Regions from separate parts of the Rhizobium sp. NZLR1b genome, predicted to be linked through region 3. Evidence: predicted binding sites of a transcription regulator. Region 3 holds the regulator's gene; each other region holds the start of a gene.
The links. The regulator HrcA, encoded in region 3, represses chaperone genes, less so after heat shock. The targets are predictions, from matches to a motif close to GTTAGCACTCNCNNNNNGNGAGTGCTAAC.
Positions count from the first base shown of each region.

Region 1: the regulator HrcA is predicted to act here: its motif matches at 6,098-6,126, upstream of groES (co-chaperone GroES).
Region 2: the regulator HrcA is predicted to act here: its motif matches at 4,992-5,020, upstream of groES (co-chaperone GroES).
Region 4: the regulator HrcA is predicted to act here: its motif matches at 2,458-2,486, upstream of groES (co-chaperone GroES).

Region 1 covers NZ_JABDWC010000002.1:390,517-398,536, forward strand. Annotated here, with positions in the region: gene HJB84_RS04120 (LysR family transcriptional regulator) at 1-544, shown strand, start outside; gene HJB84_RS04125 (DUF983 domain-containing protein) at 514-882, opposite strand; gene HJB84_RS04130 (PLP-dependent aminotransferase family protein) at 1,225-2,628, opposite strand; gene HJB84_RS04135 (S1C family serine protease) at 2,917-3,822, shown strand; gene HJB84_RS04140 (hypothetical protein) at 3,856-4,080, opposite strand; gene HJB84_RS04145 (hypothetical protein) at 4,164-4,556, opposite strand; partial or broken gene groEL (chaperonin GroEL) at 4,625-5,701, opposite strand; gene groES (co-chaperone GroES) at 5,727-6,044, opposite strand; gene HJB84_RS04160 (hypothetical protein) at 6,554-6,817, shown strand; partial or broken gene HJB84_RS04165 (hypothetical protein) at 6,814-7,142, shown strand; gene HJB84_RS33965 (hypothetical protein) at 7,139-7,468, shown strand; gene HJB84_RS04170 (DUF1488 domain-containing protein) at 7,459-7,740, shown strand; gene HJB84_RS04175 (transglutaminase family protein) at 7,734-8,020, shown strand, end outside.
Region 2 covers NZ_JABDWC010000049.1:292-7,464, reverse strand. Annotated here, with positions in the region: gene HJB84_RS33265 (SOS response-associated peptidase family protein) at 1-271, opposite strand, end outside; gene HJB84_RS33260 (SOS response-associated peptidase family protein) at 590-1,180, shown strand; gene HJB84_RS33255 (J domain-containing protein) at 1,349-1,957, shown strand; partial or broken gene HJB84_RS33250 (LysR substrate-binding domain-containing protein) at 1,995-2,611, opposite strand; gene groL (chaperonin GroEL) at 2,934-4,577, opposite strand; gene groES (co-chaperone GroES) at 4,643-4,939, opposite strand; partial or broken gene HJB84_RS33920 (ISL3 family transposase) at 5,180-5,407, opposite strand; gene HJB84_RS33235 (DUF1127 domain-containing protein) at 6,255-6,401, opposite strand.
Region 3 covers NZ_JABDWC010000014.1:139,162-147,181, forward strand. Annotated here, with positions in the region: gene HJB84_RS20270 (saccharopine dehydrogenase family protein) at 1-712, shown strand, start outside; gene hemW (radical SAM family heme chaperone HemW) at 774-1,976, opposite strand; gene rdgB (RdgB/HAM1 family non-canonical purine NTP pyrophosphatase) at 1,986-2,630, opposite strand; gene HJB84_RS20285 (VOC family protein) at 2,631-3,056, opposite strand; gene rph (ribonuclease PH) at 3,053-3,772, opposite strand; gene hrcA (heat-inducible transcriptional repressor HrcA) at 3,899-4,987, shown strand; gene grpE (nucleotide exchange factor GrpE) at 5,156-5,788, shown strand; gene HJB84_RS20305 (nucleoside hydrolase) at 5,831-6,775, opposite strand; gene HJB84_RS20310 (Hsp20 family protein) at 7,014-7,439, shown strand; gene HJB84_RS20315 (DUF1150 family protein) at 7,487-7,744, shown strand; gene HJB84_RS20320 (tRNA (guanosine(46)-N(7))-methyltransferase TrmB) at 7,931-8,020, opposite strand, start outside.
Region 4 covers NZ_JABDWC010000028.1:38,480-46,499, reverse strand. Annotated here, with positions in the region: gene groL (chaperonin GroEL) at 391-2,034, opposite strand; gene groES (co-chaperone GroES) at 2,104-2,400, opposite strand; gene HJB84_RS28555 (TIGR01459 family HAD-type hydrolase) at 2,685-3,533, shown strand; gene HJB84_RS28550 (bifunctional riboflavin kinase/FAD synthetase) at 3,548-4,531, shown strand; gene ileS (isoleucine--tRNA ligase) at 4,819-7,710, shown strand; gene HJB84_RS28540 (hypothetical protein) at 7,842-8,020, shown strand, end outside.

The DNA.
Region 1 (8,020 bases), on a different contig from region 3:
CGACCGGCTGTCCAACCTCGTCGAGGATCATATCGATGTGGCGCTCCGTATCGGCAACCTGCCGGACAGCAACATGATCGCCACCAGGCTCGGCGCAATCCGCCGGACGGTCTATGCCAGCCCGGATTATCTGACGCGGCACGTCGCACCTCAGCAGCCAGGCGATCTCACCGCCCATGACTGCGTCACCTTCGAGGCCATGGCCTCGACGCTGAGTTGGACATTCACCGAGGGAAAACGTGACCTCATCGTGCCGATCCGCTCACGGCTTGGCGTCAACACCGCCGAGGCTGCGGTCGATGCGGCGGTCGCCGGCCTCGGCATCACCCGGGTACTTTCCTACCAGGCCGCAGGCGCTGAGATGGCCGGTCAACTCACGCCGCTGCTTGTCGATTTCGAACCGCCGCCGGCACCGGTGCATCTCGTCTATCCCCAGCAGGGATTGGTGCCGCTGAAATTGCGGGCGCTCATCAATTTCGCCACGCCGCGCCTGCGCGCGACGCTGAACAGATCTCAGGCGAGTTTGCCCTCTTCCGCCTTGTAGAAATACTGGCTGGCGACCAGCCAGCCCTTCAGCGGCCGCAGCGGCGGTATGCAGGTGGCGAGCATGAAGGGGCCGGTGACCAGAAGCTGCACCCAGATCGGCGCCGTGAAAGCGACCTCCAGCCAGACGCCGAGCAGCACGCTCGGTATGCAGGCAAAGCAGATGACGAAAAAAGCCGGACCATCAGCCGGATCGGCGAAGGAATAATCGAGGCCGCAGGCCTCGCATTCCGGCTGCAAGGTCAGGAAGCCCTTGAACATATGGCCCTGGCCGCAGCGCGGGCAGCGTCCCCTGATGCCGGTCTGCAGCGGAGGAAGCGGGGGGTATTCGGTCTCCATGATGATATCGCCTTTTTCTGCGCGGAACATCGAGTCAATCAATGCTCAGCAATGTATGCATTCAATATAACTGCATCATCTCGACATTACCAGTCAATTCGTCAGAATGCCGCACAGTCCCGCCGGCTGGCGGCAGCTGACGGCTAATGCGCGTCGCATTGGACTAGATTCATGCGATGCGCATTAGCTCTTGTTTTTATGCATGTCCTTATCCCGGAACCGCTGCACACTTCCGGGCGACATGCATTAGGCTTCATCTTGGGTGAATCATGGCGCGGCCGATTACCCCGACCGCTTCCGGCTTTCGGATGCGTCGACGGCGTCAGCCACGAGGCTTGAACGTCAGAAGAACGAAGCCGCCATTTCCGGCGGGCCCTCAAGCGCATGGGCCATGAACTCCAGCGCGCCCTGCAGCTTCTCCCGGGTGATCGGCCCGCCAAGGCAGACACGCACGGCCTCGGGTGCCGTCCCCTCGACTGTGAAGACATCGCTTGCCGCGACGCCGATGCCGGAGGAGCGGGTGTGGCTGCCGAAGGTGGAGCGGGTCCAGCCGTTGGAGAGCGGCAGCCAGATATTGAAACTGATCGGATCGGCGCGGTAGCTGTCGGCCGGCAGGATGGCAGCGACCATCTGCTGGCGGGCGGCGGCCTCGGCGCGGATGAAACGCAGGATCGTATCGGCGGTGCCGTCCTCGATCCAACGGGTGGCGAGCGCCACGGTCAGCGGCGAGGCCATGACATTGTTGGCGCGCATGGCGCTGACGAAGGGCCAAACGGCCTTGCTATCCGGCGCCACGACATAGGCAAGGCGCAGACCCGCGCCGATGCATTTCGCCAGTCCGCCGATATGCCAGGTGAGATCGGGGGCTATTGCCGCGAGGGGCGCCGGGCCTTGCAGCGGAATGAAGCCGTAGGCATCGTCTTCGACGATCGGCACGTGGTATTTGCGGGCAACAGCTGAGATTTCCTCACGGCGCTTGGCCGGGATCGTCAGCGTCGTCGGGTTCTGCAGCGTCGGATTGAGATAGAGTGCCTTCGGCTTCAATCTCTCGCAGGCCTCGGCAAAAGCGTCCGGCAGGATACCGTCCTCGTCCATCGGCAGACCGGTCAGATTGAGCCGCAGCTGGGCAGCGATCGATCGCATGCCAGGATAGGTAATGATTTCCGAAAGCACGGTTTCACCCGGCTTTGCCAGCAGGCCGAAGATCGCCAGCAGGGCCGGATGGGCGCCAGGGGTGACGAATATCCGCTCCTGCGAGGGCACCAGCCCGCGACGGCTGAGCCAGGCGGCGGCGGCATCCTTGTCCATGCCGGAGCCGCCAAAACCCTGATAGCGCAGAAGCGGAATGAGGTTGGCGGCCACCGCCGACATGCCCTCGCGCATGCGGGCGAGCAGTTCCGGATCGTTCGGTTCCGGCGGCATGTTCATCGAGAAATCGACGACGGATGCGCGGCGCGGATCGGGGGCGGCGCCGGGCGCGAAACCTTGGCGCTCCTTATCGGCGCCACCGGTGACGAAGGTGCCGCGGCCGACATGCGAATCGACAAGCCCGCGCTTATGCGCCTCGACATAACCTCTCGCCACCGTCGTGAAATCGACATTCAGCCGCTTGGCGAGTTCGCGTTGCGGCGGCAGCCGGTCGCCGGCCACCAGATGGCCGCTGCGCAGATCCATTTCGATCACATCGGCGATCGCCATATAACGAGGGCTGCTGCTGCGGCTGAGATCGGGATGCCAGTCTTTCATGTCGTAAATCCGTGTCAGCCTGATTCCTGATAGGATTGACCGTATATTGTTGCACGGTGACGCTGTCATCAAAAATATCGCGTCCACAAGTTTGGTTGTGCCGAACCTTGGCACGGAACGGCCATTTACAACGTATTTGATCGCGCATTGAATGCATCCCCTGGGTTTCCCCGATTTGGAAATTCCATCCGCTGCAGCCTTGCCGCCACCCGTCCGTCTTCTTACTTATTCAGGGTGAAATGCGCCGGCTTTCATCCTTTCGCGCCGGTGCCTCATCGGGATGAAAGCATGAATATCGATCCGATTTTGCGGTCAGTCGTGGCCGTTCGTTCTTCCATTCCGGAAGATGCCTTCACAGCGGAGACGCTGGGCATTGTCCGGGAGGGCAGCGGCGTGGTCATTCGCGACAATGGGCTGGTGCTGACCATCGGCTATCTCATCACCGAGGCCGAAGAGGTCTGGCTGACCACCCATGACGGGCGCGTCGTTCCCGCGCATGCACTCGCCTATGATCAGGAAAGCGGCTTCGGCCTGGTGCAGGCGCTTGGGCCCCTTGATGCGCCGGCCGTGGATCTCGGCGACGCGGCAAGCGCCAAGGCCGGCGATCCCGTCGTGCTTGCCGATGGCATCGGAGAATTCGTCGAGGCAAACATCGTCGCCCGGCAGGAATTCGCCGGCTACTGGGAATATCTGCTGGACGAAGCGATTTTCACGGCGCCGGCCCATCCCTCATGGGGCGGTGCGGCGCTGATCGGTTCGGACGGCAAGCTTCTCGGCATCGGTTCGCTTCGCCTGCAGATGAGCCAGGGCGACGAGGTCGCCGATATCAATATGGTCGTGCCGATCGACCTTTTGCCGCCGATCCTCGACGATCTGCTGAACCGCGGCCGGGTCAACAAGCCGCCGCGGCCCTGGCTCGGCGCATTCTCCGCCGAGAGCAATGGCGGCGTGGTGGTGATGAGCGTTGCCGAAGACGGTCCGGCCGCAAAGGCCGGCCTGCGACAGGGCGACATCATCTCGGAGATCCGCGACGAAGAGGTCGATGGTCTGGCCGACTTCTATCGCAAGGTTTGGAGCAGCGGCCCGGCCGGCGCTGAGATTCCGATCCGGATACTCAGGAACGGCCGGGAAGCCTGGCTGCGCATCAAATCCGCCGACCGCAACAGCTTTCTCAAGAAGCCGCAGCTGCAGTAAGGTCGCTCCAGGCGTCGTGAAGACCGCCGGCGCTTATCCAAATTGGCCACATCCCGCCTGTCTGGAGGCCGACTCAAGGACGCCATTTCCGATAAGCCGGTCGTCATCTTCCGCCGCCCGCGGCGCCCGGCTACGGAGGCTATCGTTGGCTGCTTTCTTATGCCCATCGGCTGCTGCCTCGCGGACTTTCTCGAAGCAGTCCTCGCCGGCGTCTTCTGCGGCTGGCTGCGGGTCGCTCTTTTTCACGAAACGGATCATTGGTCATTTCCAGCTTTGGTCATTTCCAGCTTTGACGGTGGCAGCGCTCCGCACACATATCGGAGCGCTCTGGAAAAACGATGTTAGACGGCAAGCGCAGTGGCGCAGCCTTGGACACTTCGGCTGTCGGCTGAGGTCTGCCCCGGCATGGTCGCCCAACCGCCGGCCTCAACGAACTGACGCTGCTTGTAGCCTTCGGTAATCGCCCTGAACTCGATACGTTTAGCACTCGCATCCGGCGCCGCATTGAACCGCTCGACGCAAATGGCCGACGCCAGCTCCCCGCGTGCGATGTCGCTGGCGGCGGCGGCCGCTTTGCTCGACGTGCCGCCTGTGACCCAACCTCCCCAGCTGAAGCCGATAATCATCGTGGCGATCGCTGTGACGACGCAGGCCCAGACGAGTAACGTTTTGGATGGCTGGTAACTGTCGAAACGCTGGGTGATCGATGTCTTACTGCTGCTCTGCATGGACATTGGAATTCTCCCTCTCTGTTGTTCGGGTTCCACCGTCGGACCACCCTGGCCAAACGGCTCAGGTGTTCTCAATAGCCCATATCGCCACTTCCGGCTGCAGGGGCAGAGTCTCTTGCGGGGATGTCGGCGATCATCACCTCGGCGGTGATCAGAAGTGCTGCAATCGAGCCGGCGTCCTGCAGAGCCGTACGCACGACCTTGGCGGGATCGACGATGCCGGCCTCGATCATATCGACATAGGTCTCCGTCTGTGCGTCGAAGCCCTGATTGTAATCATTGCTGCCGGCGAGTTTTCCGACGACGATCGAGCCCTCGAACCCTGCATTGTCGGCGATCTGCCGGATCGGGGCCTCGAGCGCCCTGAGCACGATCGAGATGCCGGCTGTCACGTCGGCGTTCTCCCCGGTCAGTCCCGTTAGCGCCGACTTCGCGCGCAACAGTGCCACGCCGCCGCCGGGCACGATGCCCTCTTCGACCGCGGCACGAGTGGCGTTCAGCGCGTCATCGATGCGGTCCTTCTTTTCCTTGACCTCCGTCTCGGTCGCGCCGCCGACGCGGATGACCGCAACGCCACCGGCGAGTTTCGCCAGCCGTTCCTGCAGTTCTTCCTTGTCGTAGTCGGAGGTGGTCTCGTCGATCTGCGCCTTGATCTGCTGGATGCGGGCCTGGATGGCCGCTTTCTCGCCGGAACCGTCGATGATCGTGGTGCTATCCTTTTCGATCAGCACGCGTTTGGCGCGGCCGAGCATATCGAGCGTGACGTTCTCAAGCTTGATGCCTAGATCCTCGGAAATCATCTGGCCGGCCGTGAGCACGGCAATGTCTTCCAGCATGGCCTTGCGGCGGTCGCCGAAGCCTGGCGCCTTGACGGCCGCGACCTTCAACCCGCCGCGCAGCTTGTTGACGACCAACGTCGCCAGTGCGTCGCCTTCGACGTCCTCCGAGATGAGCAGAAGCGGTTTGCCGGTCTGCACGACGGCCTCCAGGATCGGGAGCATCGACTGCAAGCTGCCGAGTTTCTTCTCGTAAACGACGATGTAGGGCTCCTCCAGCTCCACGCGCATCTTCTCGGCATTGGTCACGAAATAGGGCGAGAGATAGCCACGGTCGAACTGCATGCCCTCAACGACGTCGAGTTCGGTCTTGAGATACGGATCGGAATGCGATCGATCAGGCGGCTTTTTGAGAGGCCTCTCCGATCTTTTCGACAATGCCCATGATGTCGGTTTCCTTCATGATCAGAAGGGTTTCGTCATCGATCGTGACCTCCGTCCCCGACCATTTTCCGAACAGAATGAGATCACCGACCTTAACGTCGAGCGGGACCAGATTGCCGTTTTTGTCGCGCAGGCCGGGGCCGACCGCGACCACTTCGCCTTGCTGCGGCTTCTCCTTAGCGGCGTCTGGAATGATGATCCCGCCCTTGGATTTGACATCGCCTTCCGCACGTCGAATGACGACGCGGTCGTGAAGTGAACGGAATTTCATAGAGATCTTTCTGCTGCCGGCGCTTATGGCGGCTGCAGCCTATAAATAACTCTCGTGGCACTCGATTGATAGGAGTGCCAAGAAATAATGTTCGCGCGGGAAATTTTTTGAAAAATTCATGAAATCAATCCGACGGGATATTTTGTAATAATCAGGAAATGGATAGAATTTTTCAAGCCATCGCGCTCCATTTATCTGGGTGAGCGAAGAGTTAATTTAGCGTTTTTCATAGATAATTCTGAATTTATCTTGATTTAAACTCAATCGAGGCGCAATGATTGGCCTCGTCGATTTGGCCGATTTGGCTTCGCGGTGTCAGAGACCTACGACCCGCCATCACCACTGAATTCTCGATGCGATCTATACGTCGTTCCGGCGTTGATTTCGCCTATTCCGATCCGGAATGAGCTCGGCGCTGACCGCGGATGTACCGGCAGCCTCGAGGTCGTCCGGTTCGGATCCCAACGATACAGGAAACGCATCGATGTATTCCTGCGGAGGCCTCAGCCGTGACAAGTCGCACCACACAAACGGTCGTCCGCTTTTCGTCTCCATTCCGCCTGCCCGGTTTCGACGGGGCGCAGCCAGCTGGAGAATACCGCGTCGATTATGATGAGGAATTGATCGATAGCGTTTCCAGGCTTGCCTGGCGACGGGTCGGCGCCTTTATCCACCTGCCGGCGATCGCCGGGCAGAGTTCGACGCAGCAGATGGTGCCAATCCACCTGTCAGATCTCGAAAGCGCACTCGAAAAGGACCACAAACCGTCATGACCGCTACCCGCATCCCGCAACGCAATGGACGCTCAATCCGACGCGAGGAAGCAACACATATCTTCAAGGTGGGGCAGACTGTCCGGTTGAAGGTCAGTTCTTAGGAGTCCCCTCCAAGCTCCCCGACACATACCGCATTACCGCCACGCTGCCTCTGAGAGGAAATGTGCTGCAATACCGCATCCGCAGTGACGATGAACGTCATGAGCGGGTCGCGACGGAAGATAGCCTGGAACCGGTAAACCTATCGCCCGCCGGCAGCGGCGCAACACTGATCGAGAGGACGTTTGGCAATGGCCCGAATGACGAAAGGTTGACATCGTGAACAGCCATGAAGACGAAGCCGAACGAAGACGGAATGCCTTTGCCGTCTGCACATGGGAAAGCAAATGTGGTGCGCACGGCCGCTACTCCATGGAGATCGAACACGACCGCCGGATCGAATCCGCCCGTTCGTGGACCGTCTATCGTGTCTCTGCGAGCGTTCCAGTGCACGCCGACCATGTCATGATCGGCAAGAGCCGTTCGGAGGCCAGGAGAGACATGATGTCCTTCAATCTTCTCAGCATAGGATATCGGAAGGAATGGCTGAGGCTGTCGGACGCCGCCCGGAGTGCTTGTGAGATCCCGCCGGTTCAACCATGGCGCTAGCTTTTCTGAGCCAAAGCCGCAGCTTCGATTCGGTGAGAAATGCTGTGCGCTTTGTCGGCCATGACGGCATGTTCCAGGTATTGTTCTTCATCGAGGCTGGCGCGCTGGCGAAATCCGACGCTGCATTGCAAAGAACCGAGCCTTCGGAAACGAGGTGGCTTTCGTCTTTCGACGCCCTGCGCAACTCGATTCAGCACGTGGCACACAAAGCCTATTCCTGCCGCCGCCGCGCCTTCTACACTCCAACTGCGGCGGAGAACGTTCCATGTTGATCCGTTACGGCTATGAAATGACGCTGACCTGCCCGCAGCCGACCGCATTGGTGTGTCTGTTGTCGGTTCATGAGGATCGTGCGGCCGACATCAGAATTCCGGAAACGGTATTCACCACGCCCGATGTTGCCACTTCGACTTATCGCGACCTCTTCGGCAACCGCTGTCTTCGGCTGGTTGCCCCAGCGGGCGACCTGACCATATGGGGCGATGCGACGATCGAAGACGACGGCAAACCGGACAGGTCGCTGCTAGGCGCCAGGGAAATCCCGGTTTCGGA
Region 2 (7,173 bases), on a different contig from region 3:
CCGGCCGCCAGATCCCCGCGAAATAGAACCAGTCGCCATTGGTGAGCGAGAAGCTGAAGCTCTTATGGCGAAACTCCGAGGCCGGCACCAGGCAGCGGTGGGTCGGGAACGTCCGTCCTTCCGATCGGACGACGTTGACGGCGCGGGGGCCGCCGTCGCGCGGGCGCAGTCCCCACGGCAGTTCCACCATCTCCACATCGCCGTCATGGCGTCTTATGATGACGCGGCGCTTGTCGAGTGGGGCGTCGGACTGGAAAACGGTCGCGTTCATAGTGATTGGAACATATCAGGAACGCGTACATTAGACAAGGTCGATGGATAATCGTGTGCGGATAGCCGAAAAGCTGCTACTCTCAATGGATGCGCCCAAATGAGACCGAACTTCAGATGGTCATGCGGCATGTTCGCGATGGCGCCGCCATCGTCGCGCGCCAAACTGCGCTGATCAAAAGACTGGCTGGTCTCCCCCTGCCGACAAGACAAGCTGAAGACCTCCTCGTTCTGCTGGAGCGCATACAATCCGAGCACATATTGCACCTGCAGCGCCTCGGTCGTGAGGTGATGGCACCCACATTCGAAGGGAAGAGCAATGTGCAATGATTATCGGCTGATGGTGGATGTCGCCTCGGTTGTCGAGGATTTCGCCCACCTCAAGATCAAGATCCGTTTCGGTGAAGGCGCGCCGAACCTCGAAGCGCGCGAAGACATCAAGATAACCGATGCCGGCCCCATCGTCAGGACGATCGATGGTGTCCGCGACGAGGCCGAGCTCGTGCAGCGGCGCTGGAGCTGGCCGGGGCCGAACAAGCGGCCGGTCTATAATTTCCGTTCGGAGGGACGGGAGTTCACCTCCAATCGCTGCCTTATCGTTGCCGACGGCTTTTACGAGTTCACGGATCCAAAGGATGCCAAAAAGAAGCGCAAGGACAAGTGGCTGTTTACCAAGAAGGACGAGCCGATTTTCTGCATCGCCGGCATCTGGCGCGAAACGCCGGAGATCGGCCAGGCCTTCACTATGCTGACGATGGAGCCGGGGCCGGACATCGCGCCGTACCACGACCGGCAGATTGTCATCCTCGAGCGCAACGCGTGGGCCGACTGGCTCGATCCAACTGTTTCTGCAAAGTCATTGATCCGGCCGCTTTTAGCGGGAACGCTATCGGTGGAGCAGGTCGGTTGACCGATGATCCCTGATTACACGTGACGTATGGAAGTGAGATTCGCCGTCCCCCGGCAGTGCGTTTGCTCGAACCCTCGCCCTACCTGACCTGTAGAGGCGAACTACTGAAGCTGTGTCCTGCACTCGCCTTGCCTTGTTAGCGTCACGGAAGCAGTCATATAAGGCGCGATGAATTCAGATTCCAAAATATTCGTTGGCTTGCGACCCCTCCGCAAAAAGACAGATTCGAACCGGAAGCCGGATGGTCCGAAATGCCAATGGGACGGGTGCCAAAAGGGCGGCATTCACCGCGCTCCCGTCGGACGGGATGGAGAGGGATTGTATCTGCTCTTCTGTGCCGAGCATATGAAGGACTACGGCAGAGGCTACAATTTTGCGAGCAATCTGTCCGATCCTGTCGTCGCTCGCTATCAGAGAGAAGCGGCAAGCGGCGCCCGTCCGACCTGGGGAAGCAGGATCCGTCAGCCTGCGGAGGCAGCGCTCCCCTTCACGGTCCGATCTGGTTCTGCAAAGGCGATGAATGCCCGCAGAAACGCTGCAGAACGTCAGGGGGCAAGAGCGGATCTTCAACGGCGCAAGCTGAAAGTGCTGGAAGCCAAAGCGTTCGAAACACTCGGCCTTCTGCCGGAGGCAAGCCCCGAGCAAATCAGAAGCCGCTACAAGCAGAAGCTAAAGATGCACCATCCTGACGCTAACAGCGGAGATCGGAATTCGGAGGACGAGCTTCGGGCTGCAATCGACGCCTATAAGATCCTCAAATTGAACGGCTTTTGCTGAACAAAAAGAGCGCTGGCGAGCAGCGGCTCGACCTCCATTAACGGCCCGGCCGCACGAGCGAGCGTGCAATATCGATGGGGTCGACACGCGAGGCGGTTGGGTCTTTTCTGTTCCAGGCGACACCGAGCCCCGATCTTGAACCGACACCCCTCACCCTCTTCAGCTCGAACCCGCGGTTCGGCAGATCCTGCGTCCATTCCGGGACGAAACCGATGCCAAGCCCGGCGGAGAGAAGCGATACAGCGAGAAGGTGTCGCCGCAGGGGTAGGCGACATTGCCGCTCAGATCGTGCTCCTTGAATTTTTCCGCAAAATAACGCTCGCTGTAGGAGGGGTTTTGGCGGGAGAAGGAGATGATCTTCTCCATCCTCGATGGCGGTCTCGCTCTTGGCGGACAATGGCCTGGAACGGCCAGGAGATAACGAGAAAGAAGCGTAAGGAGCCGCTCCACCTGCCGGATGAAGCCGAGATTGATGCGGCCTGCCTCGATATGGCGGATACTGTCATCGGTGGTACCGCTTTCGATATGCTGGCGGATATCGGGATATTTGCGGGCAATGCCTGAGAGGAAGGACGGCAGCATGCCGATCGTGGCGGGATAGACGGTACCGATCGCAATCTTTCGCGCCGTCTTGCCGGCGACCGACCAGGCGATCTAGCAAAAGTTACCGCGAACACTGTCAGCCGCGTTGAGCAGGACGATTTTGGACCGCGGGGCGCGCAGCCGGTTACTACCATTGGCGCGATAGGTATCGGGCGCCGGCACTGTGAGCCGCTTCGCGGGTCTTACCACAGGATCACAAACGGTGACCTGGACCCGCGACTGGTAACTCAGCATCCTGTGGCAATTGCCATCTGCCGCTCGGCCGCGGACGCGGTCCGTGGATATTATAACGTCTTGCTTTTTATTGGCGCAGCTTGGGCTTTGATAAAAGCCCAAGCTGCGGAGTAATTCCGGGAGCTCCGGAGCGGACCCGTTACATCATGCCGCCCATGCCGCCCATGCCGCTCATGTCAGGCATGCCGCCGCCGGTAGCATCCTTCTTCGGCAGATCGGCAATCATGGCTTCTGTGGTCACCAGCAGGCCGGCAACCGAAGCCGCGTTCTGCAGGGCGGTGCGCACAACCTTTACCGGATCGACAATCCCCATGGCGATCATGTCGCCATATTCAGACGTCTGAGCGTTGTAACCGAAGTTGTCGGTATTGCTTTCCAGGATCTTGCCGACCACGATCGAACCTTCGTCACCGGCGTTTTCGGCAATCTGGCGAACCAGCGACTGAAGTGCCTTGCGGATGATCGCTATACCGGCGTTCTGGTCGTCATTCTCGCCCTTGATATCGAGGACGATGGAAGCGCGCAGCAGAGCTGTGCCACCGCCTGGAACGATGCCTTCTTCAACAGCCGCGCGTGTGGCGTTGAGCGCGTCGTCGATGCGATCCTTCTTTTCCTTGACTTCAACTTCCGTCGAGCCGCCAACGCGGATGACGGCAACGCCGCCAGCGAGCTTGGCAAGGCGTTCCTGCAGCTTCTCGCGGTCGTAGTCGGAGGTGGTTTCCTCGATCTGAGCCTTGATCTGGCCGATGCGACCGTCAATATCCGCCTTGGTGCCCGCACCATCAACGATGGTAGTATTCTCCTTGGTGATAGAGACCTTTTTGGCACGGCCGAGCATCTCGAGCGTGACGTTTTCGAGCTTGATGCCGAGGTCTTCGGAGATGACAGTGCCGCCGGTCAGGATCGCCAGATCCTCCAGCATGGCCTTGCGGCGGTCGCCGAAGCCAGGAGCCTTGACGGCAGCGATCTTGAGGCCGCCGCGCAGCTTGTTGACGACGAGCGTCGCGAGAGCTTCGCCTTCGACGTCCTCGGAAATGATGAGCAGCGGCTTGCCACTCTGAACGACTGCTTCCAGGATAGGAAGCATGGCCTGCAGATTGGAGAGCTTCTTTTCGTGCAGCAGCACATAGGCATCTTCCAGTTCAGCCACCATCTTTTCGGCATTGGTGACAAAATAGGGGCTAAGATAACCACGATCGAACTGCATGCCTTCGACGACTTCGAGCTCGGTTTCGGCGGTCTTGGCTTCTTCGACGGTAATCACACCCTCATTGCCGACCTTCTGCATTGCGTCGGCGATATACTGGCCTATTTCCTTCTCGCCATTGGCCGAGATGGTGCCGACCTGGGCAATCTCTTCCGATGTGTTGATCTTCTTGGCCTTGGCCAGCAGGTCCTTCACGACCGCGGTAACGGCGAGATCGATGCCGCGCTTCAGGTCCATCGGGTTCATGCCGGCTGCAACGGCCTTGCCGCCTTCGCGAACGATCGCCTGGGCGAGAACGGTAGCTGTGGTGGTACCGTCGCCAGCGACGTCATTGGTCTTCGAAGCGACTTCGCGGACCATCTGGGCGCCCATGTTTTCGAACTTGTCGTCCAGTTCGATTTCCTTGGCGACAGCGACGCCGTCCTTGGTAATGCGCGGTGCGCCGAAGGACTTGTCGATCACGACGTTGCGGCCCTTCGGACCGAGCGTGACCTTCACTGCATCGGCAAGAATATCGACGCCCCGCAGCAGCTTCTCGCGTGCATCACGGCCGAATTTGATCTGTTTCGCAGACATGGAATAACTCCCGGGCCATTGGCCCCATGGTCTTCGTCAAAAGGAAATAAGGAAGCGGCCGAAGATCAGGCGATGACGCCCATGACGTCTGCTTCCTTCATGATCAGCAGGTCTTCGCCGTTGAACTTAATCTCGGTGCCGGACCACTTGCCGAACAGGATGCGATCGCCCGCCTTGACATCGAGGGGAACGATCTTGCCGCTCTCGTCGCGTGCGCCGGTGCCGACGGCGACGATTTCGCCTTCCTGCGGCTTCTCTTTGGCGGTGTCGGGAATGATGATCCCGCCCTTGGTCTTGGCTTCAGCCTCGATACGGCGCACGACGACGCGGTCGTGCAGCGGCCGGAAAATGGTATTAATCATTTTGGGGTTCCTCAACGGGGTCGCGGCCGAATGGCCAATCCCGATACCTCACCTTAGCAGTCTTGCGTTGAGAGTGCCAGCGAGGATTCGTGTCATGCCGGTATTTGTCGAGCCCATTGAGTTGCAGCGCGGTCGAAGACCGTACGCGGTAGCGCACCTAGATCGCTAGGGCCAAGTCTGCAAGAAGGGTCGAAATCGACGTGAGATGTATATGCTCTCATGCATCGGCGCGTATGTATGCCTGATATCGTGAAACAGATACCGCCCGCAGCGATTGCCATCTTTCCAACACTGGGTAAGAAACGCTTCGAAGTATAAAGGGAATGTGGGCTGCAGTGCAGCCCTGCGTCGATCGGGTGGGGATTCGAAAGTCAGCCATTTCGCGATGCTGCGTCGGCCATATCCGGTGCGACGTGCTATCTCGGAGCATGACAAACCTTCTTTGCTCAGGGCATGGACCGTATCGAACACCTGCCTGGCGAATAGGCTTCAGCCAAATATAGCCCAATCACAGCCGACGTCAGTGCCTTCGTCATCTCGGCACTGGCGTTGCCTTCACGATTGCGAGCCCGGACCTTCAGGGCATCCACGCCAAGCTGCGGGGTGAGTTCATCCCCTGGTTGGGTGGCCAGGACATGCAGAAGTGGCAGCCCCACATCACGATCCAGAACAAGGTCACGAGGTTGGTAGCGGATACTTTGCACGTGTCGCTCGTGAGAGAATTTCGACCGCATCCTATCGAGATTGTCGGCCTTGATCCGTGGCGGCATCTGAATGGTCCGTGGCAGCACGAAACGTTCGCGATGTTTGGCAAGGTTCCCTGACACGGATCACCGCACCAGGGGCCGGAGCTGCTGCACAGTCAGCCTAATACGAGCCGCTGAGGGGTTTTCAAGTGGGGTTCGGTGCTCTCGTCCCCAATTACCCCTCAAACTGCCAAGCGACACCGACGAACGCCCGTCCCAAAACGAAAAAGCCTGCCGCGGGAGGAGGTGCGGCAGGCTTTCAAAAAGAACCGAACAACGACTGGGAGGAGGAGTGCCGCTGTTCCAATAGACGTCCCTTGGGAGGAGGAGTGGGCCGTCTGAAACACGAAGCTCTGCGGGAGGAGGTGCATTGCTTCGATGAGGATTAAGATATGCTATCGTCGCGGATTTAACAGTCTCAATGCTGCAGTGCAGGTATGCGCGGGAGCCATAGCTCCATATCTCGCAAAAGCGTGAAGTTGAATGAGATAAGCTCTCACTATCTTGAAACGAAAACGCCCGCATCATCAGCGGGCGTAGAAGCAATCAAAAGTGGGCAAGTACCCCTGTTAGCGAGCAACCGATGCGCGGGCAACGCTGCGAATATCCGCGCGGTCAATGCCAAGGTCTTGCAGTTCGCGACTGGACATGCGGCCAAGTTCAGTAACGGTCTGACGGAACTTGCGCCAGTTGTTGAAAGAGCGTGCTACGTTCATAATAATCCCCTTTCCGGAGAGCTTTTGACGTCAGCAACCCTTGGTCCCGGCGTCGTTTCGATGATTGGAATATAGTCCTTTCAATCGGTTTAAAACAGTGACGATAACTCACGCCACCCATGCGTCTGGCGCAAAGTTTGAGGGGTTCTGCTTGAACGCTATGCAGATCGAGCCCTGAACCGATCGAAGGCCGTGAGGCGCTTGATCGCAGAGGCTCAGCTACATGCAGGCCTGCTCCAGCGTCCGCGCCATGGGTAGGGTCGCACAATTGATGCCTCAAAGGGACGTTCGCAGGCGCTGCTTTGGCTTAGACCTGAACAGCTTGAGTCTTCCCTGCAACACTCCGAGCAGAAAGCTCGCCAAAGGGGTTAGAAACGATCTTCACTATCGCCAAACTGGTCCGGCGCAGCCATCGTCGGATGGCAAATTCCAAATTGCCCCAAGGAGACCAAAATGCGGCGAGATCCTCTGACCGAACGGGAGACACGCAGGAAAATCTCCGATCCTTACGATGTCGATTACTTCGCGAAGAAACACGGGATAAGCTCCAAGGACGCATCGCGAATTATTAACCTGCATCGTTCTGATCGCGACTCGTCAGACCGGGCCGGATACCAGTTGAAAAGCACGCTGTGAACGCGTTCGTCCATCTTGCTCTCTAAGCCTTGAGCCACCGAGCGCGTTGCAGCCAAAAATAGCTCTGTGGCCGAGAGGTTAGAACGCGCGACCTCATCTTACAGGCCGACTACCCGACGAAGCGGCATGTACCGGC
Region 3 (8,020 bases):
CGGCATCGTCGGCGCAAGCCTTGCCGACGGCTTCGATCGCTGCCGTTCGATCCGCATGCGCGTCGGCGCCTTGCCGCAGCATCCGACCGGACTGCTCGGCTATGCCTTCAACTGGTCGCCTGAGGGCGTCGTCAACGAATATCTGAACGATTGCGAGGTCATCGAGGGCGGGGTGCGCAAGCTCGTCTCGCCGATGGAATGGCACGAGACCGTCTATGTCGGAGGCGTCAAGCTCGAAGCCTTCACGACGTCTGGCGGTCTCGGCACGATGTGCGACACGATGCTCGGCAAGATCGACAATCTCGATTACAAGACCATGCGGTATCCCGGCCATATGGAGCTGATGAACTTCTTCTTCCACGAGCTTCTGATGCGCGACAAGCGCAAGCTCGCCGGCGAGATCCTGACCAATGCCAAGCCGCCTGTTGAAGACGATGTCGTCTATGTCCACGTCGCCGCCGAGGGCACGGAGAACGGCAGCCTGCGCCGCAAGGAGTTCGTCCGCGCCTATTACCCGATCGAGATTGCCGGCGCACGCCGCACGGCGATCGCCTGGACGACGTCGGCCTCCGTTGTTGCCGTCATCGAAATGGTCCGCGACGGCCTGCTGCCGGCGACCGGGTTCCTGCACCAGGAGCATATTCCGCTGGAGATGTTTTTGAAGACGCCGACCGGCAGCCTGTTCAAGGCGGGCGTCACCGGCCACGGCTGAGAAATGCTTTCCGGCGCGGCCCGCGATGTCGGCCGCGCTGGACCAATGCATTGCGTGGGCGTCAGCAGGCGAGATCGGCGACGACGGAATCGAGGATCAGCATGCCGGACGGCGTGCAGCGCAGGCGTGAATTGCCGATCCGCTCGATGAATTTGTGTTCAAGCAGGAATTCCTCGCGTTTCGGGTCGAGGTCGCGGCCGGAAAGCTGTTGCCAGCGGGCAAGATCGACGCCCTCCCTGAGCCGCAGCCCCATCAGTAGCAACTCGTCGGACTGTTCCTCGTAGCCGAGTCGTTCCTCATCGAGAATGCCGTGGCCGTCACGTTCGACCATGTCGAGCCAGGCTTCCGGCTTGCGCTCGGTCGCCGTCGCGAGCTTCTCCGGGCCACGCGCCAGCCGGCCGTGGGCGCCCGGGCCGATGCCGGCATAATCGCCGTAGCGCCAATAGGTCAGGTTATGCCGGCTTTCCGCACCCGGCCGGGCGTGATTGGAAACCTCATAGGCGGGCATGCCTTCGCGCGCCGTAATCTCCTGCGTCGCCTCGTAGAGCACTGCCGATTGCTCGCCATCCGGCACGACTAGCTTGCCGGCCTTATGCAGGCCGTAGAAGGGCGTGCCTTCCTCGATGGTCAGCTGATAGAGCGAAAGATGGTCGACCGCATAGGAGATCGCCTCCTTCAGCTCCTTTTCCCATTCCTCGACCGTCTGCTGCGGCCGCGCGTAGATCAGATCGAACGACATGCGCGGAAAAATGTCGCGCGCCAGCCGGATCGCCTTCAGCGCGTCGGCGACGTCATGCAGCCGGCCGAGGAATTTTAGATCCCGGTCGTTCAGCGCCTGCACGCCGAGCGAGACGCGATTGACACCCGCCGCCCGGTAGCCGCGGAAGCGTTCGGCTTCGACGCTCGAAGGATTGGCTTCCATGGTGATCTCGATGCCATCTGGCACATGCCAGTGCCGCGCAATGCCGTCGAGAATGGCGGAGACCGTTTCCGGTTTCATCAGCGAGGGCGTGCCGCCGCCGAGGAAGATGCTCGTCACCGTCTTCGGCCCGCTCATCGCCCGCACCGTCGCCATCTCCTTCAGGAAGGCCGCCGTAAAGCGCTCCTGATCGACCGGCTGGTGGCGCACATGGCTGTTGAAGTCGCAGTAGGGACACTTCGCCGCGCAGAAGGGCCAATGCACATAGACGCCGAAGCCGGGCTCGCCGGTATCGGGCAGCAGCGCGGCGTCGCGCGAAAGGCTTGGCGTGTCGAAATTGTCCACGGAGTGATCCTATGCCTCCAGGCAGGTTTCGACAAAGAGTTTGAAGGCGCGGGCCCGGTGCGACAGCGCCTGCGGCTTGCCGGCGCTCCAGCCGTGTTTTTCCTCGCTGCTCATTTCCCCGAAGGTGATGTCGTAACCCTCGGGCTGGAAGACCGGATCGTAGCCGAAGCCCTGGGTGCCGCGCGGCGGCCAGGCGACGCTGCCTTCCACCTCGCCGCGAAACAGCTCCGTGTGGCCGTCCGGCCAGGCAAGGCAGAGCACGCTGACGAAACGCGCGGTACGCTGTTCCGGCTTGGTCGCGCCGGCATCCTGCAGCGCCTTTTCCACCTTGGCCATCGCCATGTCGAAATCGCGCGTGCCGTCTGATGTCTCCGCCCAATTGGCGGTGTAGACACCGGGGTCGCCGTCAAGCGCATCGACCACCAGCCCGGAATCGTCCGAAAGCGCCGGCATGCCGGCGGCATTGGCCGAGGCGACCGCCTTGATCGTCGCATTCTCCTCGAAACTTGTGCCGGTTTCCTCCGGTTCGACGAAATTCAGCTCGGCAGCCGATCTGGCGGTGAAGCCGAGCGGTCCGATCAGTTCCTGGATCTCGCGGATCTTGCCGGCATTGTGGCTGGCGACGACGATGGTCTTCGTTTCAAGCTTGCGCATTCAGATGTCCTGTTCGATGCCCCAGATTTTCGCCTCCGCGCATTCCAGGCTGTTGCCCTCAGGATCGCGGAAATAGATCGAGCGGCCGCCATTCGGCCAGTGCACTTCGGATTCGATCGCCACGCCGGCCGTTCTCAGCCGTTCGGCCATCGCATCGATGTTGCGGCCGGACACCCGAAAGCAGGCATGGCCCTGTCCGGTCGTGCCGTGCGGCGGCACCTGCAGGGCATCCCGCGCCGGCGGCTTCACCGTTTCCTCAGGATTGAAGATCAGCAGAACGCCGGGGCCGCAGCGGAAGAAGACATGCCGGTTGGCGGCGCGGGCGATCTTTTCAAGTCCGAGAACGTCTTCGTAGAACGTCTCGGCCTGATCGAGATCGCGTGCATAGAGCGCCGTTTCCAACATGCCTTCCAGCATGGGGTTCATCCTTCGACGGCTTGCTTCTGCAGCGCGACCAGTTCGCCGATGCCGTTTCTGGCAAGCTGCATCAGCGAGGTGAATTCGCCCTCGCTGAACGGTGTGCCTTCGGCCGTGCCCTGGATCTCGACGATCCCGCCGGTGCCGGTCATCACGAAGTTGGCATCGGTCTCGGCCGAGGAATCTTCGAGGTAATCGAGATCGATCACCGGCTGGCTGGCGAAGATACCGCAGGAGATGGCGGCGACATGATCCTTCAGGACCCGGTCGACCTTGATCATGTTGCGGCTTTCCATCCATTTCAGGCAGTCGTAAAGGGCGATCCAGCCGCCGGTGATCGAAGCCGTCCGGGTGCCCCCATCGGCCTGGATGACATCGCAATCAAGCGTGATCTGCCGTTCGCCGAGCGCCTGCAGGTCGACGACGGCGCGTAGCGACCGGCCGATCAGCCGCTGGATTTCCTGGGTGCGGCCGCCCTGCTTGCCGGCGGCGGCCTCGCGCTTCATGCGTTCACCGGTCGCCCGCGGCAGCATTCCGTATTCGGCCGTGACCCAGCCCTTGCCGGAATTGCGCAGCCATGGCGGCGTCTTTTCTTCGAGGCTGGCCGTGCAGAGCACATGCGTATCGCCGAATTTTACCAGGCAGGAGCCTTCCGCATGCTTGGAAAAATTGCGCTCGAACGAGACCTTGCGCATCTGGTCGATTTTTCTGCCTGAAGGCCGCATTCTTATCTCCTGGGGTTTGTTGACCGCTTCTACGATTGGCGGCGCTCATTTGCAAATTCCCTTTTGCCACGGCTGCGAGTTTGACTTACTTTCGGGAAATATCATCAGCGCGGGTTCGAGAGGTTCATGGGCATCAGGTCGACATCGGTTTCGGATGCTGTTGCTGCGCTCGACGAGCGCTCCAGGGAAATTTTTCGCCGCATCGTCGAGGGTTATCTGGAGAGCGGCGAGCCGCTCGGTTCGCGCAATCTGTCCCGCCTGCTGCCGATGTCGCTGTCGCCGGCCTCGGTGCGCAACGTCATGAGCGATCTCGAGGATCTCGGCCTCATCTATTCGCCGCATACCAGCGCCGGCCGGCTGCCCACCCAGATAGGCCTGCGCTTCTTCGTCGATGCCTTCATGCAGGTCGGTGATCTCTCCGCCGAGGACCGCGCCAATATCGATCGGCAGGTGCGGGCCGAAAGCGGCGGCAATCCGGTGGAATCGATGATGAACGAGGCAAGCCGCATGCTGTCCGGCATTTCGCGCGGCGCCGGCCTGGTCATCACCTCGAAAAGCGATCCGGTGCTGAAACATGTCGAGTTCATCCGGCTTGAACCGACAAAGGCGCTGGCCGTGCTCGTCGGCGATCACGATCAGGTGGAAAACCGAATCATCGAGCTGCCGGCGGGGGTCACCTCCTCGCAGCTGGCGGAGGCGGCGAATTTTCTCAATGCCCACATGTCCGGCCAGACCCTGCCGGAGCTCCGCAAACAATTAAGCCAGCTGAAGGATAACGTCCGTCACGAGCTCGATGCCCTGTCGCGTGATCTCGTCGAGCGCGGCATCGCTGTCTGGGCCGGCAGCCCGGACGAGGGAAAGCCGACGCAGCTGATCATCCGCGGCCGCGCCAACCTGCTCGAAGGCCTCGCCGGCGCCGAGGATCTCGACCGGCTGCGCCTGCTGTTCGACGATCTCGAAAAGAAGGACAGCCTGATCGAGATCCTCAATCTCGCCGAAACCGGTTCGGGCGTGCGTATCTTCATCGGTTCGGAAAACAAGCTCTTCTCGCTGTCAGGCTCCTCGCTCATCGTCGCGCCCTATCGTGACGATGACGATCGTATCGTCGGCGCCGTCGGCGTCATCGGTCCGACGCGGCTCAATTATTCCCGCATCGTGCCGATGGTGGACTACACCGCCCAGCTCGTCTCCCGCCTTTCGCGCAATCCCCTTTGATGCCGCTTTGACGTCGCAGCCCTTCAAAGTTCGACAGCGTCCGTTGGGCATCTGACGAGAGTGGCGCTGTACAGGCGCAGAATTTTCGCTTCTTTGTCACGCAGACTTGATTTTTTTCGGTCAAACCTCGATATCGGGCGCATCTGAAGACACCAACCGGAGACCGTCATGACCGATGACACGACGAAAAACGGACCTGACGCAACTGCGGCCGATGCCGCAGCCGACGCTGCCGCCTACGTCGAGAACGATATTGCGCAGGAAGAGGCCACCCAGCCGGACCCGCTCGAGCTTTTGAAAGCCGAAAACGGCGAACTGCGCGACCGCTATCTGCGCCTTGCTGCCGAGATGGACAATCTGCGCCGGCGCACCGAGCGCGAGGTCAAGGATGCCAAGTCCTATTCCGTCGCCGGTTTTGCCCGCGACATGCTTGCCGTCTCGGACAATCTGCGCCGGGCGCTGGATGCCATCCCGCCAGAGCTCAAGGACGCGGCCGATGCCGGCCTGACGACGCTGATCGAGGGTGTGGAGATGACCGAGCGCGCCATGCTGTCGGCTCTCGAACGCCATGGCGTTCGCAAGCTGGAGCCGGTCGGCCAGAAGTTCGACCCGAATTTCCATCAGGCGATGTTCGAGGTGCCGAACCCCGACGTGCCGAACAACACCGTCGTCCAGGTCGTGCAGGCAGGCTTTTCCATCGGCGAGCGAGTGCTGCGCCCAGCCATGGTCGGCGTTGCCAAGGGCGGCCCGAAGCCGGCCGAAGCCGAGACCAATTCGGTCTTCGACGAGAAGGACGCCTGAGGTTGCCGTTGTCCTCTCTTCAAGAGACGGACATCCAAAAAATCAGATGCGGGCGAAGCGTTCGATCAAAAGATCGAAGAAGCCGTCCGCATCGACGTGGCGCATGACTTTCGCATTGCGCTTGCGCTCGGTGACATGCCACCAGTCGACGACGGTCATGCCGGCGGTGAGTTCGGAGTGAACCTCGATCTCGACATTGCAGTCCCGGCCGTTGAAAAGCTCCGGCTTCAGCAGGTAGGCGACGACTGTCGGGTCATGCAGCGGCCCGCCGTCGGAGCCGTATTTCTCGATGTCGAACCGCTCGAAGAATTCCAGCATCTCGACCATGGCCTTTGCCGGCGCCGTGCCGATCTCGGCCATGCGCTTGACCCGGTCCTTGCGGGTCAGCAATTGGTGCGTCACGTCGAGCGGCATCATCACGATCGGGACGCCCGAGCGGAAGACGATATCGGCTGCCTCGGGGTCGACATAGATGTTGAATTCGGCCGCCGGGGTGATGTTGCCGCCCTCGAAGAAGCCGCCGCCCATCATCACCAGTTCGCGGATGCGCGGGGCGATATCGGGTGCTTTCTGCAAGGCCATGCCGATATTGGTGAGCGGCCCGAGCGTGCAGAGCGTCACCGTGCCTTCCGGCTCCAGGCGCAGCGTCTCGATGATGAAGTCGACGGAATGGCCGGGCTGCAGCGCCATCGTCGGCTCGGCGAGATCAGGACCGTCGAGGCCGGTCTTGCCGTGCACATGTTCGGCGGTCACCAGCTTGCGGGCAATCGGCGCGTCGGCGCCGGCGAAAACCTTCGTCTCCGTCCGGCCGCAGAGCTCGCAGACGATGCGTGCATTGCGGCTGGTGAGCGAAAGCGGCACGTTGCCGGCGACCGTGGTGATCCCCAGTACCTGCAGCTCCTCGGGGCTGCCGAAGGCCAGCATGATGGCGGCCGCGTCGTCCTGGCCGGGATCCGTGTCGATGATGATCTTTCTTGCGTTTGCCATCCGATGCACCGTTTTCTTCATTTCTCGTCACAAATCGGCACATTCCGCGCCGGCACGTTTTGATGCGAGGCAGCAGGCGCTTTGTCAAGCAGCCGACCGCCACCACCTTAAAATTGAGGGATGGGGCAGGGACGTCGCCTGCGTCTTGCAGCGCCGGAGTGCTGTCCCCATATTAGTAGCATCCGGATGCTGCCCTTAAGGTCCGGGATGGTCGCTTGCATCAAGGACTTGAAAAGAAATGAGCCGCATTACCCCTTTCGCCAGCCCGCTGCTTCTGGGCTTCGATGCCATGGAAAAGACGCTGGAGCGCATTTCCAAGGCGAGCGACGGATATCCGCCCTATAATATCGAACGCATCGGCGCCGATAGCGGCGCGCCGGAACGTCTGCGCATTACGCTGGCGGTGGCCGGTTTCGGCGAGGAGGAACTCGATGTCTCCATCGAGGAGAACCAGCTTCTGATCCGCGGCCGCCAGGTGGAGCAGGGTGAACGGGATTATCTCTATCGCGGCATCGCCGCCCGCCAGTTCCAGCGCACCTTCGTTCTTGCCGACGGCATGCAGGTGCTTGGAGCCGGCCTGAAGAACGGTCTGCTCTCCGTCGATCTAATTCGTCCGGAACCCGCGCGCATGGTCAAGAAAATTAACATTTCGGTCTCAGAGTAGCACAACGGTTTGTCGAACCGTTGGTCCCTTCTTCCGGAGGAACAGGAATGTTGATGAAAGAAGCCACGTCTCACTTGACCAAATCCGAGCTTGCCCACATCGGCAGCGGCGAGGTCGCCTATATCAGAAAAATGCGTACCGATGAGGTCGCCAAGTGCTTTCCCGAGGCGCCGGATATCGATCCGAACGTCGACCTCTGGGCGCTCTTCGGCGCCGACGGCACGCCCATCCTTCTGACGGACAATCGCTCCAGCACCTTCTTCAAGGCTGCCGAGGACGAACTGAAGACGGTCAGCCTGCACTGACCGTCGAATGCAGTCTGTCGCGTTTCACCGCTCTTGCGGTGCATGCTCATGCTATTCGATTTGGATGCGCTCGCGGCGGATGCCGCGACATGGGTGCGGTGCCTCGTTAGACGTTTTTTCCGTATTCGATGAGGTGGAAAGGCCGGCAGATCTCTGCTGCGACCTGTCGTTAGATCTTGTTGGCCCTCAGATCTTCCCGAATGTCAGATAGGCCGAAGAGCGGCCCTCGCGCCGTGCCTTGGCCTCGTAGCGCGTGCTCGGCCAGCCCTCGTAGGG
Region 4 (8,020 bases), on a different contig from region 3:
AGCGGCGCCGAAACATCAATTTTGCGGGCTTTGGATGCGGTTCCACTCGACATGAGGTGAGAAAGGGCGCCGCAACGCCGCAATCTCCCGCCAAGACCAGAGGCTTGAAAAAGCGCGGCAACGCAAGCCTCGCGAAAGCTTCCCGGGCGGGAGCGGGCGACGCGCCATGAAATTGCGCACAACGGACCGAATCGCCGGAGACGGGAAATGCGCGCAAAAGAAAAGGGCGACCCGAGGGCCGCCCTTCCTGTTCCGGAGACCGGAATGATGGCAGTGCAGGCTTTCGCCTATCACATCATGTCCATTCCGCCCGTTCAGCGCGCTTGACGCGCTGACCCATTTTAGATGATGGGCGGTTTCATGAACGATGCTGTGAAGGCCGTAGGCCTATCACATCATGTCCATTCCGCCCATGCCGCCCATGCCGCCCGGCATGCCGCCGCCAGCCGAGTCTTTCTTCGGCAGTTCGGCGATCATGGCTTCGGTGGTGATCAGCAGCGATGCGACAGAAGCAGCGTTCTGCAGCGCCGTGCGGACAACCTTGAGCGGGTCGACGATACCCATGGCGATCATGTCGCCATATTCGGATGTCTGGGCGTTGTAGCCGTAGTTGTCTTCGTTCTTGTCGAGGACCTTGCCGACAACGATCGAGGCTTCGTCGCCTGCGTTTTCAGCGATCTGACGAACGAGCGACTGCAGGGCGCGGCGAACGATGTTGATGCCGGCTTCCTGGTCGTCGTTTGCACCCTTGACGGTGATCTTCGTGGAAGAGCGCAGCAGAGCGATACCGCCGCCGGGGACGATACCTTCCTGAACGGCAGCGCGCGTCGCGTTGAGCGCGTCGTCGATGCGGTCCTTCTTTTCCTTCACTTCAACTTCCGTCGAGCCGCCGACGCGGATGACGGCGACGCCGCCGGCGAGCTTGGCAAGACGTTCCTGCAGCTTCTCGCGGTCGTAGTCGGAGGTGGTTTCTTCGATCTGAGCCTTGATCTGGGCAACACGGCCTTCGATGTCGGACTTGGCGCCCGAACCGTCGACGATCGTGGTGTTTTCCTTGGAGATCGAAACCTTCTTCGCACGGCCGAGCATGTCGAGCGTGACGGATTCGAGCTTGATGCCGAGGTCTTCGGAGATCACGGTGCCGCCGGTCAGGATGGCGATGTCTTCGAGCATGGCCTTGCGGCGGTCGCCGAAGCCAGGAGCCTTGACGGCAGCGATCTTGAGGCCGCCGCGCAGCTTGTTGACGACGAGCGTTGCGAGGGCTTCGCCTTCGACGTCTTCAGCGATGATCAGGAGCGGCTTGCCGGTCTGAACGACAGCTTCGAGAACCGGAAGCATCGACTGCAGGTTCGAGAGCTTCTTCTCGTGAAGGAGAATGAAGACGTCTTCGAGGTCGGCGATCATCTTTTCCGGGTTGGTCACGAAGTAGGGGCTGAGGTAGCCGCGGTCGAACTGCATGCCTTCGACGACTTCGAGTTCGGTTTCGGCGGTCTTGGCTTCTTCAACCGTGATGACGCCTTCGTTGCCGACCTTCTGCATGGCTTCAGCAATGTCGAGACCGACCTGCTTGTCGCCGTTTGCGGAAATCGTGCCGACCTGTGCAACTTCTTCCGAAGTGGAGATCTTCTTGGCCTTGGCCTGGAGATCCTTCACGACGTCAGCAACAGCGAGGTCGATGCCGCGCTTCAGGTCCATCGGGTTCATGCCGGCTGCAACAGCCTTGTTGCCTTCGCGAACGATCGCCTGGGCAAGAACAGTTGCGGTCGTGGTGCCGTCACCGGCGATGTCGTTGGTCTTCGAAGCAACTTCGCGGACCATCTGTGCGCCCATGTTTTCGAACTTGTCTTCGAGTTCGATTTCCTTGGCGACGGAAACGCCGTCCTTGGTGATGCGCGGAGCGCCGAAGGACTTGTCGATGATGACGTTACGGCCCTTCGGGCCGAGCGTTACCTTGACTGCATCGGCGAGAATGTCGACGCCACGCAGCATTTTTTCGCGCGCGGTGCGACCAAACTTGATTTCTTTAGATGCCATGATTGAAACTCCTCATTTCGAGTGTCCGGGTTCTGGACCCGTCGGCTACGTCGGAAGGCCAGCGGCTGATCAGCCGATGATGCCCATAATGTCGGCTTCCTTCATGATCAGAAGGTCTTCGCCGTCGATCTTGACTTCGGTGCCGGACCACTTGCCGAACAGAATGCGGTCGCCAGCCTTGACGTCGAGTGCGACGACCTTGCCGGACTCATCGCGCGCGCCGGAACCGACGGCGACGATTTCGCCTTCCTGCGGCTTTTCCTTGGCGGTATCGGGAATGATGATGCCACCCTTGGTCTTGGCTTCGGACTCAACGCGGCGAACAACGACGCGGTCGTGAAGGGGGCGGAAGTTGGTGCTTGCCATTGTCTAATCCCTCGATCGAATGACATTCGCGGGCCGGAGCGGCCCACATGGATAGATGTTAGCACTCCCTTGCGGTGAGTGCTAGCGACGAGCATTTAGGGATGGCTCCGAAAGGAGTCAATGAGAGCAATCACGAATTTTTGTGCCGGAATTGTGAAGAGGCGGAAGAATTGCGGAGATTGCCGCCGAAACCGGCGCGGCGGGTCGACGGCGAAGAAAATGCCTTGCCATCGCCTTGCGCCTTTGCAATGTCACCGGTGACTGCAGCAAATCGGGAAATCGGAATGGCCAGGCGGATAGAAAACTTCTCGGAGATAACAGGTCATTACGACGTGGTGCTCTGCGATGTCTGGGGCGTCGTTCACAATGGCGTCGATCCGTTTCCGAAGGCAGCCGCAGCCCTTGAGGCGGCGCGCGCCAACGGCGTCGTCGTCGTCCTCATCACCAATTCGCCGCGCCTTTCCTGGCAGGTGGTCGAGCAGTTGCGCCAGATCGGCGTTCCCGACGGCGCCTATGATAGGATCGTCACCTCCGGCGACGTCACGCGCCGGCTGATCGCCGAAGGGCCGAAGACGGTCTTTCTGCTCGGCCCCGAGCGCGACAAGGCGCTTCTCGAAGGCATCGGCGTCGAGCGCAAGCCGGCGGGCGAAGCGCAATCGCTCGTCTGCACCGGCTTTTTCGACGACGAGACTGAGAAGCCGGAGGATTACACCGACATGCTTCTGGAATTCAAAGCCCGCGAGGTGCCGATGATCTGCGCCAATCCCGACCTCGTCGTCGAGCGTGGTCACCGCATCATCCCCTGCGCCGGTGCCATGGCCGCCTATTATGAGCAGCTTGGCGGCAGCACCCGCATCGCCGGAAAACCGCACCGGCCGATCTATGAGGCGACGCTGGCCGCTGCCCGCGAGCTTCGCGGCGATTTCTCGGTCGACCGCGTGCTGGCGATCGGCGACGGCATGCCGACCGATGTGCGCGGCGCCTTGAATTACGGCCTCGACCTTCTCTACATCAGCGGCGGTATCCACGCCAAGGAATACACCCTGAACGGCGAGACCGACGAGGCGATCCTCAACGCCTATCTCGATCGGGAAAAAGCCGCGCCGAAGTGGTGGATGCCACGCCTTGCATAAAGAGAAGCCAGCCGATGACCGTCTTCCACCGCAATGAAACCCGGGAACCCTTGCCTGCCCATCTAAAGGGCGGCGTCATTGCCATCGGCAATTTCGACGGCGTGCACCGTGGCCACCAATCGGTGCTCAGCCGCGCGCTCGAAATCTCCAGGGCCCGCGGTATCCCCGCTTTGGTGCTGACGTTCGAGCCGCATCCGCGCACGGTCTTCCGGCCTGAGACACCGGTCTTCCGCCTGACGCCCGCACCATTGAAGGCCCGCATCCTGGAAACGCTCGGTTTCGGCGCCGTCATCGAATATCCCTTCGATTATGAGTTTTCGCAGCGCTCGGCCGATGATTTCATCCATTCGATCCTCAAGGATTGGCTCGGCGCCTCAGAGGTCGTCACCGGCTTCGATTTCCATTTCGGCCGCGGCCGCGAGGGCGGTCCGGCCTTCCTGATGAATGCCGGCCAGACCTATGGCTTCGGCGTCACCCTGATCGACGCCTTCCGCGACGAAAACGCCGACGTCGTCTCGTCGAGCCATATCCGCGCGCTTTTAAGCGACGGCAATGTCAGCGAAGTCGCCGGTATGCTGGGCTATCATTATACGGTTGAGGCCGAGGTGATCGACGGCGAAAAGCTCGGCCGGCAGCTCGGGTTTCCCACCGCCAACATGCGCCTGCCGCCGGAGGTCGAACTCGCCGCCGGTATCTACGCCGTCCGCTTCCGCCGCCAGGACGGCACGCTGCACGACGCCGTCGCAAGCTACGGCCGCCGCCCGACGGTGACGGAAAACGGTGCACCGTTGCTCGAAACCTACCTTTTCGATTTCAGTGGCGATCTCTACGGCCAGCGCTGCGCCGTCTCCTTCTTCGGCTATATCAGACCCGAGCTGAAATTCGACGGCCTCGATCCGCTGGTCGCCCAGATCAAGCGCGACGAGGAGGAGGCGAGGGCGCTGCTTTCCGGTGTGAAACCGCTGGGCGAACTCGACCGGAAGCTTTGTTTTTCCTGACGTCGCCGTGAGCGTGGCGGCAGCGGGGAGACCAGCGATTCCTGCCACCGATGCCGATGGCGCAACCGCGAATTCTGCTCTTCCTTTTCCAGGCAAAAACGCCTATGAACCGCCGCTATGACGAAATTTCGGCTGGCGATGACGATGCGAATTATCGGCCCGGCCTTCCGCGCGCGCTAAGCGGCCGGAAGGTCCGGGTTTTTGGCGCTTGGATACAAGCGCTTCCGTCACCAGCTTTTTCACGCCCGTTGCGCCCCTTCCTGGGCCGCCAGAAACGATTGTCCGATATGACCGACACAGCCGAAAAGATCGACTATTCGAAGACCCTCTATTTGCCCGAAACCGATTTCCCCATGCGCGCCGGCCTGCCGCAGAAGGAGCCGGAGCTGGTCAAACGCTGGCAGGAGATGGGTCTCTACAAGAAATTGCGCGCTTCGGCCGCCGGCCGCGAAAAGTTCGTGCTTCACGACGGCCCGCCCTATGCCAATGGCAACATCCATATCGGCCACGCGCTGAACAAGATCCTCAAGGATGTCATCAACCGCTCGTTCCAGATGCGCGGTTACGACGCCAATTACGTGCCCGGCTGGGATTGCCACGGCCTGCCGATCGAATGGAAGATCGAAGAGAAGTACCGCGAGAAGGGAAAGAACAAGGACGAGGTCCCGGTCAACGAATTCCGCCGCGAATGCCGTGAGTTTGCCACCGGCTGGATCAAGACCCAGGCCGAAGAGTTCAAGCGTCTCGGCATCGAAGGCGACTTCGATAATCCCTATACGACGATGAACTTCCACGCGGAAGCGCGCATCGCCGGCGAACTCCTGAAGATCGCCGCAAGCGGCCAGCTTTATCGCGGCTCCAAGCCGATCATGTGGTCGGTCGTCGAGCGCACGGCGCTGGCCGAGGCCGAAGTCGAATACCAGGATTACGAGAGCGACACGATCTGGGTGAAATTCCCCGTTGTCGAAGGTCCGGCTGCGCTCAAGGATGCGTTCGTGGTCATCTGGACGACCACGCCCTGGACGATCCCCGGCAACCGCGCGATCTCTTTTTCCGCACGTGTCTCCTACGGTCTCTACGAGGTAACGGCTGCCGAGAACGATTTTGGTCCGCGTCCCGGCGAAAAGCTGATCTTTGCCGACAAGCTGGCTGAGGAATCCTTCGCCAAGTCCAAGCTGCAGTACAAGCGCCTGAGCGATGTCTCTGCGGCCGACTTCGCAGCGATGGCCTGTGCCCATCCCTTCAAGGGTCTGGACGGAGGCTATGAATTCGCCGTGCCATTGCTTGATGGCGATCACGTCACCGATGATGCCGGCACCGGTTTCGTGCACACGGCACCCAGCCACGGCCGCGAAGACTTCGATGCCTGGATGTCGGCCGTCCGCACGCTGGAGGCTCGTGGCATCGACTCCAAAATCCCGTTCCCGGTCGACGACGGCGGCTTCTACACATCGGATGCCCCCGGCCTCGAGGGCGCACGCGTCATCGACGATAACGGCAAGAAGGGCGATGCCAACGACCGCGTCATCAAGGAACTGATCGCCCGCGGCGCGCTCTTTGCCCGCGGCCGGCTGAAGCATCAGTATCCGCATTCCTGGCGCTCGAAGAAGCCGGTGATCTTCCGCAACACGCCGCAATGGTTCGTCCATATGGACAAGACCCTTGCCGACGGCACGACGCTGCGTTCGCGCGCTCTCGGTGCGATCGACGACACCCGCTTCGTGCCCGCCGCCGGCCAGAACCGCCTGCGCGCCATGATCGAAGGCCGCCCGGACTGGGTTCTTTCTCGTCAAAGAGCATGGGGCGTACCGATCGCCGTCTTTGCCGACGAGCAGGGCGAGGTCCTCGTCGACGAAGCCGTCAGCGCCCGCATCCTCGACGCCTTCGAACAGGAGGGCGCCGACGCCTGGTTTGCCGAAGGCGCCAAGGAGCGCTTCCTCGGCAACGATCATGACCATGCCCGCTGGACGCAGGTCATGGATATCCTCGATGTCTGGTTCGATTCTGGCTCGACGCACACCTTCACGCTCGAAGACCGCCCGGACCTGAAGTGGCCGGCCGACCTTTATCTCGAGGGTTCCGACCAGCATCGCGGCTGGTTCCATTCGTCACTGCTGGAATCGGCGGCCACCCGTGGCCGCGCCCCTTATAACGCCGTCCTTACCCATGGCTTCACCATGGACGAGAAGGGCGAAAAGATGTCGAAGTCGAAGGGCAATGTCACCGCGCCGCAGGAAGTGATGAAGGACGCCGGCGCCGACATCCTGCGCCTCTGGGTCATGACCTCGGACTATGCCGACGACCTGCGCGTCGGCAAGACGATCATCCAGACCAATGTCGATGCCTATCGCAAGCTGCGCAACACCATCCGCTGGATGCTCGGCACGCTCGCCCACGACACGGGCGAGGAGATCGAGTTTGCCGATCTGCCGGAGCTGGAGCAGTTAATGTTGCACCGGCTTGCCGAACTCGACGAGCTGGTGCGCGAAAACTACGATGCCTTCGATTTCAAGAAGATCGCCCGCGCACTGATCGATTTCGCCAATGTCGAGCTGTCGGCCTTCTATTTCGATGTCCGCAAGGATGCGCTCTACTGCGACGCGCCATCGAGCCTGCGCCGGCGCGCCAGCCTGCACGTCATCCGTCAGATTTTCGATTGCATGGTGACCTGGCTTGCCCCGATGCTGCCCTTCACCACCGAAGAGGCCTGGCTGTCGCGCAATCCGTCCGCCGTTTCCGTGCATCTGGAGCAATTTGCCCCGGTTGCAAAGGAATGGCGTAACGATGCCCTGGCCGAGAAGTGGAAGAAGATCCGCACGGTCCGCTCGGTTGTCACAGGCGCGCTGGAAATCGAGCGCAAGGACAAGCGCATCGGCTCCTCGCTGGAAGCGGCGCCGGTCGTCCACATCGCCGATCCGGAATTGCTGAAGGCGCTGGAAGGCCAGGACTTCACCGAAGTCTGCATCACCTCGGCAATCGAGGTCAGGGCCGGCGAAGGCCCGGCTGAAGCTTTCCGCCTGGCCGAAGTGCCTGAGGTTAGCGTCGTGCCGAAGCTTGCAGAGGGTGAGAAATGCGCCCGCTCCTGGCGGATCACCAGGGACGTCGGTTCCGATCCCGAATATCCCGACGTCTCGGCCCGTGATGCTGCAGCCCTTCGCGAGCTTGCGCTGCTCGCGTGAAGAATATTGCCGGGTGAATTGCGTTTTCGCGGTTCATCCGGTAAAAGCTGCCTGAAAATGGCCGGATTTTTGCGTCAGGGGGACGGTTGTCCGGTTGGGCAACGATTGCACCGGTGGCTGGAAGGGTTTTCATGTTCGCAACGCATTGGTTCCGTATGGGCGCCTGCCTGTCTGTCGTCATGGCGGGATGCTCCCTGGTCTCCAGCTGCGCCAGCAGCCCGACCTACGGCACCGACAAGACTGCCATGGAGCAATTGACCGACGATCTCGGACAGTCCGTGTCGCTGACCGGGCCCGACCCGAAGAACAA